Linked DNA regions of Kineococcus endophyticus. Each later gene encodes a partner of the first gene's protein in a complex. Links are inferred from orthologs where the notes say so. Each region holds a gene or a part of one and is shown on either strand. Other genes may lie near its edges. The genes, in order: hisF and hisH.

Region 1 (5,861 bases):
GAGCGCGTGGGCGCTCTCGATGGCCGGGATGATCCCCTCGGTGCGGCACAGCAGCCGGAAGGCCTCCATCGCCTGCGCGTCGGTCACGGGGTGGTACTGCGCGCGGCCGCTGGCGGCCAGCCACGAGTGCTCCGGTCCGACGCCGGGGTAGTCGAGCCCGGCGGAGATCGAGTGCGACTCGACCGTCTGCCCGTCCTCGTCCTGCATGACGAACTGCCGGGCGCCCTGGAAGACACCGGCCGCCCCGGCCGAGATGGGGGCCGCGTGCCGGCCCGTCTCGACGCCGTCCCCGCCGGCCTCGTACCCGTGCAGGGCCACGTCCGGGTCGTCCAGGAACGCGTGGAAGATGCCGATGGCGTTGGACCCGCCGCCGACGCAGGCCGCGACCGCGTCGGGCAGGCGGCCCGTCAGGTCGAGGACCTGCTGGCGGGCTTCGACGCCGACGATGCGCTGGAAGTCGCGCACGAGCACCGGGAACGGGTGCGGGCCGGCGACCGTGCCGAACGCGTAGTGCGTCGTGTCGACGGAGGAGACCCAGTCGCGGAACGCCTCGTTGACGGCGTCCTTGAGGGTCCGGCTGCCGGCGGTCACGGGGACGACGGTCGCGCCGAGCAGGCGCATCCGGGCCACGTTCAGCGCCTGGCGGCGGGTGTCCTCCTCGCCCATGTAGACGACGCACTCCAGGCCCATGAGGGCCGCGGCCGTCGCCGTCGCGACGCCGTGCTGTCCGGCGCCCGTCTCGGCGATGATGCGCTGCTTGCCCATGCGCTTGGTGAGGAGCGCCTGCCCGAGCACGTTGTTGATCTTGTGCGAGCCCGTGTGGTTGAGGTCCTCGCGCTTGAGGATGACGCGGGCGCCGCCGGCGTGGGCGGCGAAGCGCGGCACCTCGGTGAGGATGCTGGGCCGGCCGGAGTACGTGCGGTGCAGCTCGGCCAGCTCGGCGAGGAAGCCGGGGTCGGCCATCGCCGCCGTGTGCGCGGCGTCGATCTCGTCGAGCGCCGCCACGAGGGCCTCGGGCACGAAGCGGCCGCCGAACGCGCCGAAGTACGGCCCGCGCTCGCCGCTGAAGGAACGTCCCGAGGTGGTCAGCGGGGTCTCCTGCGTGGTCACGGGCGCACCGCCTGCACGGCCGGGTGCGCACCGGCGGCGACGAGGTCGGCGACCGCGCGGCGCGGGTCGTCGCCCTTGACGAGCGTCTCCCCCACGAGGACGGCGTCGGCGCCCGCGCGGGCGAACTCGACGACGTCGCGCGGGCCGGAGACGCCCGACTCGGCGACCTTGACCTTGGTGTCCGGGATGAGCGGCGCCAGGTCGGCGAACGTGGAGTTGTCGACCTCGAGGGTCTTGAGGTTGCGGTTGTTCACCCCGACGACGCGCGCGTCGGCGTCCAGGGCACGCGCGACCTCCTCGGCGGTGTGGACCTCCACCAGGGCCGTCATGCCCAGGGAGTGCGTGCGTTCGATGAGCGACACGAGGGCCTCCTGCTCGAGAGCGGCGACGATGAGGAGCACGACGTCGGCCCCCCAGGCGCGGGCCTCCCACAGCTGGTACGACTCGACGACGAAGTCCTTGCGCAGCACCGGGACGTCGACGGCGCAGCGGACGGCCCGCAGGTCGTCCAGGCTGCCGCCGAACCGGCGCTGCTCGGTGAGGACGCTGATGACGCTGGCCCCGCCGGCCTCGTACTGCGTCGCGAGCTCGGCCGGGTCCGGGATGGTCGCCAGCGCGCCCTTGGAAGGGCTCTTGCGCTTGACCTCCGCGATGACCTTGACGCCGCGCTGCTCCGCGTCGCGGGGCTTGAGGAGGGCGTGCGCGTCCTTGGCGGGCACCTGTCGGTGCGCGCGCTCCTTCAGCTCGTCCAGCGAGGTGAGCGCCTTGCGCGCCGCCAGGTCCTCACGGACGCCGGCCAGGATGTCGTCGAGGACTGTCACGCCACGAGGGTATCGCCGGGTCCGGACACGACGGTCCGGTGGGCGGGCGGGCAGCGCTCGGCAGGGCAGCGCTCGGCAGGTCAGCGCTTGGCGCGACCCAGGCCGACGGGCTTGCCGTCGGGACCCTTGACGCCGTAGCCGGCCTTGGCCAGACCGCCCGCGACCACGAGCGAGGCGAGGATGACGACGCTGCCGATGATCCCCCAGGTCAGGCTGGGGAAGACGATCGCCAGGGAGAGGATGAGGAACCCCACGAGGCACACCGCGACACCGGCCCAGGCGGCGACGCTGTGGCCGTGACCGTGCTCGTCGACGATGTCGGTGGCCGGGGCGGCGGCGCTGGTGCTGTGGTGCCCGTGGGACTGGTGGTTGCTCTCGGTGCTCACGGGGACTCCTCGGGGCGGGTCGTCGGCGCGCGACGAGCGCGCTCGGGTACTACGGACACCGTACCGACTCGCGGACGCGCGCGCCGGGACGGGTGACCGGGCGGGCCGGCAGGTGGGTCAGCGGGTGGGTCAGCGGGTGGGGTCGTCGCCGTGCGAGAGCGCGTCCCACGCGGCCGCCGGGTCGTCCCGCGTCGGGGCGGCCGCGCCGGCTCCGGAGCGGGCGTCGCGGTCGTAGCGACCCGCGGCCCGGGGGACATCACGCCGGCGTGCCCCGACGACGAGCCCGACCCCGGCGAGGGCGACGAGACCGCCGCCCACCGCGGACACCACCGGCCACGGCGCGACGTCGACCGCGCCCTCCACGCGGGCCTGCGTCGTCCCGCTGGCCGCGCGGGCCGGGGCGGTGAGCGCCGCGGTCGGCTCCCGCAGCGGGCCCGTGCTGGCGGCGAGGACCCCGGCGCCCCCGGCGACGAGGACGAGCGCGGCGACGAGCCGCGCGGCCCGGCGCCCCAGCGTGGAGGCGACGACCGCGGCGAGGCTGACGAGGGCGAGCGCCGTGGCGACGGGCGCGGCGTCGCGGCCGGAGGCGAGGACGGCCGCGGTCCCGGTCGCGGTGGCGGCGCGGCCGCTGACCCAGGTCGGCGCGCCGGCCCCGAGGGCGACGACGGCGCCGACGGCGGCGAGCAGCAGCAGGGGTCCGCGCCGTGACCGGCGCCGGACCTCGGGAACGGGCGCGCTCACGCGCTCGGCGCGGTGAGCGGGAGGGTGGTGGCGTCGAAGCAGGTCCGGTCGCCGGTGTGGCAGGCCGCGCCGACCTGCTCGACCTCGAGCAGGAGCGCGTCGCCGTCGCAGTCCAGGGAGACCTTGCGCACCCACTGGACGTGACCGGAGGTGTCGCCCTTGCGCCACAGCTGCCCGCGACTGCGCGACCAGTAGGTCGCGCGGCCGGTGGCGAGGGTCTGGGCCAGAGCGTCGTCGTTCATCCAGGCGACCATGAGCACCTCGCGGGTGTCGTGCTGCTGGACGACGGCGCAGACGAGGCCGGCGGCGTCCCGCTTCAGGCGTGCGGCGGTGCGGGGATCGAGCTCGAGGGACGACACGCGGCCCATGGTCTCACCGGCCGCGGGGCGCACCGGACGGCCCGGGTGGCACGATCGGCGCCATGGTCCTCCCCTCCAGGAATCCCGGCGACGCGCGACGCGAACGGGACGGGTTGTGCGACAGCGCGTTGCGGGTCGGCCCGGAGGCGCCGACGCTGTGCGCCGGCTGGGACGTCCGGGACCTGCTGGTGCACCTGGCGGTGCGGGACAACCGTCCGGACGTGGCCCTGGGCGAGGCCCTGCCACCGCTGCGGTCGCACCGCGACAGGGTCGTCTCCGAGCTGGCGTCGCAGCCGTTCGACGCCCTCGTCGAGCGCGTGCGGGGCGGTCCCCACGGTCCGCTGCGGGTGCGGGCCCTCGACGGCCTGGTGAACAGCGCCGAGTACTTCGTGCACCACGAGGACGTCCTGCGCGCGCAGCCCGGGTGGGGGCCCCGCGCGCTGCCGCAGGCGCAGGAGGAGGCGCTGTGGCGCACCGTACGGGTCATGGGCCGGGTCGCCTACCGCCGCTCCCCCGTGGGCGTCGTGCTGGTGACGCCGGAGGGTCCGCGCGCGGTGGTGCGCCCGGGCGCGGAGTCGGTCGCGGTCACCGGAACGGTCGCCGAGCTGCTGCTGCACGCGTTCGGCCGGCGCACGCGGGCCCTGGTGCACCTGGAGGGCACGCCCGAGGCCGTCGCCCGCTTCCGCGCCACGTACCCGGGCGCGGTGGGCGAGTAGTCAGCGGACGGGGGCGCCGCCCTCCCGCAGGGCGTCCTTGACGTCCCCGACCGTCAGCTGGCCGAAGTGGAAGACGCTGGCGGCCAGGACGGCGTCGGCGCCCGCGGCGACGGCGGGCGGGAAGTGCTCGACCGCGCCGGCCCCACCGCTGGCCACGAGCGGGACGGTGACGCGGGACCGGACCGCGCCGAGCATCTCGAGGTCGAAGCCCTGCTTGGTGCCGTCGGCGTCCATCGAGTTCAGCAGGATCTCCCCCGCGCCGAGCTCGGCGGCGCGGGCGGCCCACTCCACGGCGTCCAGACCCGTGCCGCGGCGACCGCCGTGGGTGGTGACCTCGTACCCCGAGGCGGTCGTCGGCTCCCCCGGCAGCGTGCGGCGGGCGTCGACGGACAGGACGAGCACCTGGGCGCCGAACCGCTCGGCGATCTCGGTGATGAGCTCGGGCCGGGCGATGGCCGCGGTGTTGACGCCGACCTTGTCGGCGCCGGCGCGCAGGAGCTTCTCGACGTCGGCGACCGCGCGGACCCCTCCGCCGACGGTGAGGGGGATGAAGACCTGCTCGGCGGTGCGGCGGACCACGTCGTACGTCGTCTCCCGCGATCCCGAGGAGGCGGTCACGTCGAGGAACGTCAGCTCGTCGGCACCCTGCTCGTCGTAGCGGCGGGCCAGCTCGACCGGGTCGCCCGCGTCGCGCAGGTCGGCGAAGTTGACGCCCTTGACGACGCGACCGGCGTCGACGTCGAGGCAGGGGATGACACGGACGGCGACGCTCACGGGGGAACGGTACCGTCGCAGCCGTGCAGGACACCGGACTCCCGACCCGTCCAGAGCTCCGCGTGACGCAGGTGGACCCGGACGACCGGGAGGCCCTGCGCGCCTGGGCCGTCCCGAGCCGCACGTCCTTCCTGGAGTCCGCGCCCACCGAGGATTCCCTCGACGAGCGGCAGCGGATGGTGCAGGGGCACCGGCTCACGGCGGTGCACGACACCGTCGCCGGTGAGGACCGCGTCGTGGCGACGCTGCGCACCTTCGACTCCGAGCTGACGGTGCCCGGCGCCGGTCCCGTCGACGTCGACGCCGTCTCGACCGCGACCGTGCTGCCCACGCACCGGCGCCGGGGCCTGCTGTCCCGCATGCTCACGGCCGACCTCGAGCGCGCCCGCGCCGCGGGGCACGCCCTGGCGGTGCTCATCGCCGCGGAGGCACCCATCTACGGCCGGTTCGGGTTCGGCGCCGCGACGCGCTCGACGAGCCTGGTCCTCGACCACGCCCGGGTCGCGTTCCGCCCCGACGCCCCGGCGGCGACCGGCTCGCTGGAGTTCGTCCCCGCCGGCCGCACCGACGAGCTGGCCGCCGTCCACGACGCCGCCCGGCGCCGGCGGCCCGGCGGGCTGCTGCGCGACGCGGCGTGGTGGGAGGCCGCGGGCCGGCGGGGCGAGGGCCGCTGGCTCGGTCCCCGCGGGCACGTCGTCCTGCACCGGGACGAGGACGGGACCCCCGACGGGTACGCGGCCTACGACGTCAGCGACGAGTCCGTGGGCCGCGTGCCGAACGGGACGGTCCACCTGCGCGACCTCACCGCGACGACGCCGTCGGCCTACCGGGCGCTGTGGGAGTTCCTCGCCTCGATCGACCTCGTCCGGGTCACCCGGGCCTCCGACCGACCCGTCGACGAGCTGCTGCCGCACCTGCTCCTGGACCCGCGCGCGGTCCAGACCGGGCCCGTCG
Region 2 (6,019 bases), on another replicon or contig:
GCGAGATGCTGGCGACGGCGGACATCGACGCCGTCGACATCTGCCTGCCGCACCACCTGCACGCCGACGCCATCGTCGCCGCGGCCGAAGCCGGCAAGCACGTCCTGTGCGAGAAGCCGTTGTGCCTCACCGCGGACGAGGCCGCCCGGGTCGCCGCGGCGGTCCGCTCCTCCGGCGTCACCCTCATGTGCGCGCACAACCAGCTGTTCTTCCCCTCGGTCGCCAAGGCGAAGGAACTCCTGGACTCCGGGATCCTCGGGACCGTCTACGAGGTGCGGACGACGGACAGCTTCCACAACGACTTCGACCCCTCGAACATGGGCTGGCGCGCCTCGGCCAAGACGAGCGGCGGCGGCGAGCTCATCGACACGGGCTACCACCCGACGTACCTGCTGCTGCACCTCGCGGACGCCCAGCCCACGGAGGCGACCGCGTTCCTCTCGACGCACCGCCTGAAGTTCATGGAGGGCGAGGACTCCGCGCAGGTGCTCGTCCGGTTCGAGAACGGTGTCGTGGGCCAGATGGTGACGAGCTGGGCCTACGACCCGGCCCCGGGCACCGAGAAGTTCTCCGTGGTGGGCGAGCTCGGATCGCTCACGGGCACCGCGAACTCCGTCACCTACCGGCTGCGGACGGGGGAGGAGGAGACGTTCCAGTTCGAGGACGTCGACTCCTTCGTCGAGGAGATCGGCGCCTTCGCCGACTGCCTGCGCGAGGGCACCCGCCCGATCCACACCGAGACCGAGGGCATCGCCGTCCGCGGCGTCCTGCTCGCGGCCTACGAGGGCGCGCGCACCGGGACGATCGCCAAGGTCCTCTCCGTCTGACCCGCGCACCCGGACCGCCCGTCCCGCCCTCCCGGGTGGGACGGGCGGTGCTGCGCGTCTGGGACACTGCTGCCGTGACCGAGACGACCACGCTGGCCGACCTGCCGCTGCGCGAGGACCTGCGGGACGAGCACCCGTACGGGGCCCCCCAGCTGCACGTGCCGGTGGTCCTCAACGTCAACGAGAACCCCTACCCGGTCGCGCCCGAGGTGGTCGCCGACATCGCGGCCGCCGTCGCGCAGGCGGCCGTGGGCCTCAACCGCTACCCCGACCGCGAGTTCCTCGACCTGCGCGCCGACCTCGCGGCGTTCTTGCGCACCGAGTCCGGGGCCGAGCTCGCGCCCGAGCAGGTGTGGGCGGCCAACGGGTCCAACGAGGTCATGCTCCACGTGCTGCAGGCCTTCGGCGGCCCCGGCCGCACCGCGCTGAGCTTCGCCCCCACGTACTCGATGTACCCCGAGTACGCGCGCGACACCCTCACGACGTGGGTCACGGGCCGGCGCGAGGAGGACTTCACGGTCGACGTCGACCACGCCCGCGAGCAGGTCCGCCGCTACCGCCCCTCCGTCGTCCTGCTGACGAGCCCCAACAACCCGACGGGGACGGCCCTGCCGCTGGCCACCGTCGAGGCCGTGCTGGAGGAGGTCTCCGCCGTCGGCGGCATCGTCGTCGTCGACGAGGCGTACGGGGAGTTCCGCCGGGCCGGCGTCCCCAGCGCCCTGGAACTCCTCCCGCGGCACGGCAACCTCGCGGTCAGCCGCACCATGAGCAAGGCGTTCTCGCTGGCGGGTGCCCGCGTCGGGTACCTGGCGGCCTCGCGCGCGTTCGTCGACGCCCTGCGGATCGTCCGCCTCCCGTACCACCTGTCGGCCGTCACCCAGGCCACGGCACGGGCCGCGCTGAAGCACTCCGCGGCCCTGCTCTCCACGGTGGACGAACTCCGCACCCGTCGCGACGAGACCGTCGTGTGGTTGCGCGACAACGGGTTCGACGTCGCCCAGTCCGACGCGAACTTCGTCCTGTTCGGCCGGTTCACCGACCGGCACGGCGTCTGGCAGGGGTTGCTCGACCGGGGCGTCCTCATCCGCGAGACCGGCCCGGCCGGCTGGTTGCGCGTGAGCATCGGCACGGCCGACGAGATGCAGCAGTTCCGAACCGCACTCCAGGAAGTGGTGGCAACCCAGTGAGCCGCACCGCGCGCATCGAGCGCAGCACCAGCGAGTCCTCCGTCCTCGTCGAACTCGACCTCGACGGCTCGGGGCGCACGCAGATCGACACGACCGTGCCGTTCTACGACCACATGCTGACGGCGCTCGGCAAGCACTCGCTCATGGACCTGACGGTCCGGGCGAGCGGTGACACCCACATCGACGTGCACCACACCGTCGAGGACACCGCGATCGTCCTGGGCCAGGCGTTCCGCCAGGCGCTCGGCGACAAGTCCGGCATCCGCCGCTTCGCCGACGCCACCGTCCCGCTCGACGAGGCCCTCGCGCACGCCGTCGTCGACGTCTCCGGCCGCCCCTACTGCGTCCACGAGGGGGAGCCGGCCGGCCAGGAGTTCCACCTCATCGGCGGGCACTTCACCGGCTCGCTGACCCGGCACGTCCTGGAGAGCTTCGCCTTCCACGCCCAGATCTGCCTGCACGTGCGCGTGCTCGCCGGCCGGGACCCGCACCACGTCGTGGAGGCGCAGTTCAAGGCGCTGGCCCGCGCGCTGCGCTACGCCGTCGAACCCGACCCGCGCGTCGTCGGCATCCCCTCCACCAAGGGTGCGCTGTGACGTCCGTCGTCGTCCTCGACTACGGCTTCGGCAACGTCCGCTCCGCCGTCCGCGCCCTCGAACGGGTCGGCGCGTCGGTCGAGCTGACGTCGGACCGGAAGGCGGCCCTCGAGGCCGACGGGCTCCTCGTCCCCGGCGTCGGTGCGTTCGCGGCCGTCAACGCCGGGCTCAAGGCCATCGGCGGTGACTCGATCGTCGACCGGCGCCTCGCCGGGGGCCGTCCCGTGCTCGGGATCTGCGTCGGGCTGCAGGTGATGTTCGAGACGTCCACCGAACCCGGCGACGGCCTGCCCGACGGCTTGGCCCAGTGGCCCGGCACCGTCGAGCGCCTCCCCGCCGACGTCGTCCCGCACATGGGCTGGTCGACCGTCGAGCCGCCCGCCGGCTCCCGCCTCTTCGCCGGCGTGGAGGACGAGCGCTTCTACTTCGTGCACTCCTACGCCGTGCAGCGCTTCGAGATGCTCGACACCACCGACGGCCGCGTCCCGCTGCCCCAGATCACGTGGGCCGAGCACGGGACGCGCTTCGTCGCGGCCGTCGAGAACGGCGCGCTGTCCGCGACGCAGTTCCACCCGGAGAAGTCCGGCGACGCCGGCGCCCAGCTCCTGCGGAACTGGGTCGACTCCCTCACCTGACCGCCTGCGCAGCAACGACTCGCGCGGGACACCCACGGGGACACCCACCGGTGTCACCACGTGGGTGAGCCCGTGGGTGTCCCGACCGCGTCGTCCCGACGACGCTCCCGGGACACCCACACCTGACTCCACGCCTGTCCTCACGCCCGGTCCCACACCCGTCCTCACGCCCGTCCCCACACCCGGTCCCACGTGGGACCGGCCGTGGGACCGGCTCGGGCGTCGTCCCCACCCCCGCCGCGCCGTCCCCACACCCGGTCCGACACGGGACCGGCCGTAAGACCGGCTGTGAACCGGCTGTCGGACCTGACCCACCCGCTCCCCGCCGCCCCGCCGCACCCCCCGACCCCTCGTAGACTCGCCCCCCGTGACCAGCGAGAACACCGCCACCGCCGCCCGCCGGCTCGAACTCCTCCCCGCCGTCGACGTCGCCGACGGCCAGGCCGTCCGCCTCGTGCAGGGCGAGGCCGGCAGCGAGACCTTCTACGGCGCCCCGCTGGAGGCGGCCCTCGCCTGGCAGGAGGCGGGCGCGGAGTGGGTCCACCTGGTAGACCTCGACGCCGCCTTCGGCCGCGGCTCGAACCGCGAGCTCCTGGCCGAGGTCGTCGGCCGCCTCGACGTCGCCGTGGAGCTGTCCGGCGGGATCCGGGACGACGCCTCCCTCGAGGCGGCCCTGGCCACGGGCTGCCGCCGCGTCAACCTCGGCACCGCCGCCCTGGAGGACCCGGACTGGACGCGGTCGGCCATCGCCCGGCACGGCGACCGCATCGCCGTCGGCCTCGACGTGCGCGGCACGACGCTGGCGGCGCGCGGCTGGACGCGCGAGGGCGGGGACCTGTGGGAGGTGCTGGCGCGCCTGGACGCCGACGGCTGCTCCCGCTACGTCGTCACCGACGTCACCAAGGACGGCACCCTGCGCGGTCCGAACGTCGACCTGCTCCGCGAGGTCTGCGCCCGGACGAAGGCCCCCGTCGTGGCCTCGGGCGGCATCTCCAGCCTCGACGACCTGCGCGTCCTGCGCGACCTCGTCGACACCGGCGTCGAGGGCGCCATCGTGGGCAAGGCCCTGTACGCCGGGAACTTCACCCTCCCGCAGGCCCTCGACGTGGCGGGCCGGCCCTGACCGCTCACGATCCCCGCACGACCGACTCCGCCGGGGTGCCGTGGGCGGGACGCACGTTGCAGCCCAACGCCTTCGCGGGCGACGACGGGTCGAGGTCCCCTGAGCTGGAACGGGCGCTGACCGCGTGGGACGCGGTCGGGGGCGACCTCGTCGCCCGCGTCCACGCCGAACGCGCCGTCGTCGGCGCTCTCGCGGGCAGCCGGGTGTTCGCCCCGGTCGTCGCCGAGCTGGGCGAGAGGGGGGACGACGGCGGTGACAAGAGCGCCGACATGGCGCTGGCGCTGCTGACCCAGCCCGACGGCCGCCGCGGGCTGCCGCTGTTCACGGACCTCGCGGCGCTGAGCACCTGGCGTCCGGACGCGCGTCCGGTGCCGGTGCCCGCGGAGCAGGCGGCGCTGTCGGGTGCTCAGGAGGAGTGCGACGTGCTCGTGCTCGACCCGGCCGGTCCCGTGCGCTTCGTCGTGCGCCGCAGCGCGTTCTGGGCCCTGGCCCGGGGGGAGGTGTGGATCCCCGCAGCCCTCGACGCGACGCTCGCGGCGGCCGTCGCCGACGCCGTCCGGGACCTGCCGGTCGTCCGCGGCACCCGGTGCGAACCGGGTCGGGGGGCCGAGCTGCGCGTCGTCCTCGGGGTGACCCCGGGCCTGGACCGCGAGGGGCTCGACGGCCTGCTGCGGGCGGTGGGGGAGCGGCTGGCCGCGGGCGTCGTCGCTGAACGCGCGGAGTCCCTGGAGTTCCAGGTGCTGCCGGCCTAGTGGTCTGAGGACGGCCCGGACCGCCCGGTGACGGTCCGGGCCGAGGATCAGTCCTGCTCGGCGGCCTCGGCGGCCACCGTCTCCTGACGCGCCTTGATGGTCGTGTACGCGCCGACGCCGGCGGCGGCCAGCGCCAGGACGGTCGTCCACCGCTTGTTGAAGACGTGGCCGGTGGCGGCGTCGAGGCTGTACTTCCCGGGACCACCGATGGCCAGGGCCACCGAGGCCAGGCCCAGGACGGCCGGGTACTCGAACCCGCCCGAGGTCACGAAGAAGCCGTTGGGCTTGTGCACGACGGACGCGGCCGCCATGGCCGCCGCGGCCGACGCGCCGCCGACGGGCGTCGCGAGCCCGAGCGCGAGCAGCGCGCCGCCGCCGGCCTCGGACGCGCCCGCGAGGACGGCGTTGCGCTTGCCGGGGCGGAAGCCCATGGCGTGCATGGCGCCGGCGGTGCCCTCGAGGCCGCCGCCGCCGAAGGCGCCGAAGAGCTTCTGCGCGCCGTGGGCCACGAGCGTGCCGCCGATGCCGAGGCGCAGGGCCAGCAGGCCCAGGTCGTTGTTCGCCACGAGGTGTCTCCTCCGATGCTTGCGGGTTCAAGGTCGGCGGCCATTCGACCACCTCGGCCCCGCGGCGGCCACGGGGGGTGGTTCGCCGGGGGAACCGGACTGCGTCGTGTCGCCACCGCCTGCCACAGTGCAGGACGTGTCCACCGCTCCACCCCGCCCGGGGTCCCGGGTCCTGCGCGCCTTCAGCCCCTACCGCGACGTCCTGGCCGTCCGCGGCGTCGTCGTCCTCGAGCTCGTCGGGTCCCTCGGGCGCGTCCCGGCGTTCATGGCGGGGATCGTCTGCATCCTCCACGTCGTCCAGCACCTCGGGATGGGCTACGGCGCAGCGGGACT

What was found.
Region 2: the proteins of hisF (region 1) and hisH are in contact, whole or in part, in a crystal structure (PDB 6RU0), measured with the Thermotoga maritima proteins. The link is inferred for Kineococcus endophyticus from one-to-one orthologs. Residues at the interface, in WP_004080486.1 of Thermotoga maritima: Met1, Leu2, Ala3, Arg5, Ser40, Glu41, Asp45, Glu46, Ala70, Glu71, Ile73, Asp74, Ile75, Pro76, Phe77, Asp98, Lys99, Ser122, Gln123, Glu161, Thr195, Leu196, Asn247, Arg249, Glu251; in WP_004080484.1 of Thermotoga maritima: Asn15, Arg18, Arg22, Arg117, Leu118, Pro119, His120, Met121, Gly122, Trp123, Asn124, Asn134, Gly135, Tyr136, Tyr138, Val140, Tyr158, Glu180, Lys181, Ser182, Ser183, Lys184, Ile185.

What each region holds. Positions count from the first base shown.
Region 1 is NZ_JBFNQN010000013.1:80,323-86,183, reverse strand. The notes cover bases 3,021-5,861. They hold hisF (imidazole glycerol phosphate synthase subunit HisF), read right to left. Parts: upstream 4,908-5,861; coding sequence 4,134-4,907; downstream 3,021-4,133. Other genes in these bases: AB1207_RS18420 (GNAT family N-acetyltransferase), read left to right, coding at 4,931-5,861; AB1207_RS18430 (TIGR03085 family metal-binding protein), read left to right, coding at 3,480-4,133; hisI (phosphoribosyl-AMP cyclohydrolase), read right to left, coding at 3,055-3,426; AB1207_RS18440 (Trp biosynthesis-associated membrane protein), read right to left, coding at 3,021-3,058. Also shown: trpB (tryptophan synthase subunit beta), read right to left, coding at 1-1,110; indole-3-glycerol phosphate synthase TrpC, read right to left, coding at 1,107-1,931; AB1207_RS18445 (HGxxPAAW family protein), read right to left, coding at 2,012-2,317; more of AB1207_RS18440, read right to left, coding at 2,447-3,020.
Region 2 is NZ_JBFNQN010000001.1:443,821-449,839, forward strand. What follows is about bases 1,427-4,425. They hold hisH (imidazole glycerol phosphate synthase subunit HisH), read left to right. Parts: upstream 1,427-2,606; coding sequence 2,607-3,245; downstream 3,246-4,425. Other genes in these bases: AB1207_RS02095 (histidinol-phosphate transaminase), read left to right, coding at 1,427-2,014; hisB (imidazoleglycerol-phosphate dehydratase HisB), read left to right, coding at 2,011-2,610; priA (bifunctional 1-(5-phosphoribosyl)-5-((5-phosphoribosylamino)methylideneamino)imidazole-4-carboxamide isomerase/phosphoribosylanthranilate isomerase PriA), read left to right, coding at 3,613-4,368; AB1207_RS02115 (SseB family protein), read left to right, coding at 4,404-4,425. In the rest of the region: AB1207_RS02090 (Gfo/Idh/MocA family protein), read left to right, coding at 1-827; more of AB1207_RS02095, read left to right, coding at 902-1,426; more of AB1207_RS02115, read left to right, coding at 4,426-5,120; AB1207_RS02120 (DoxX family protein), read right to left, coding at 5,168-5,686; AB1207_RS02125 (MFS transporter), read left to right, coding at 5,823-6,019. UniProt on the Escherichia coli protein: IGPS catalyzes the conversion of PRFAR and glutamine to IGP, AICAR and glutamate. The HisH subunit catalyzes the hydrolysis of glutamine to glutamate and ammonia as part of the synthesis of IGP and AICAR.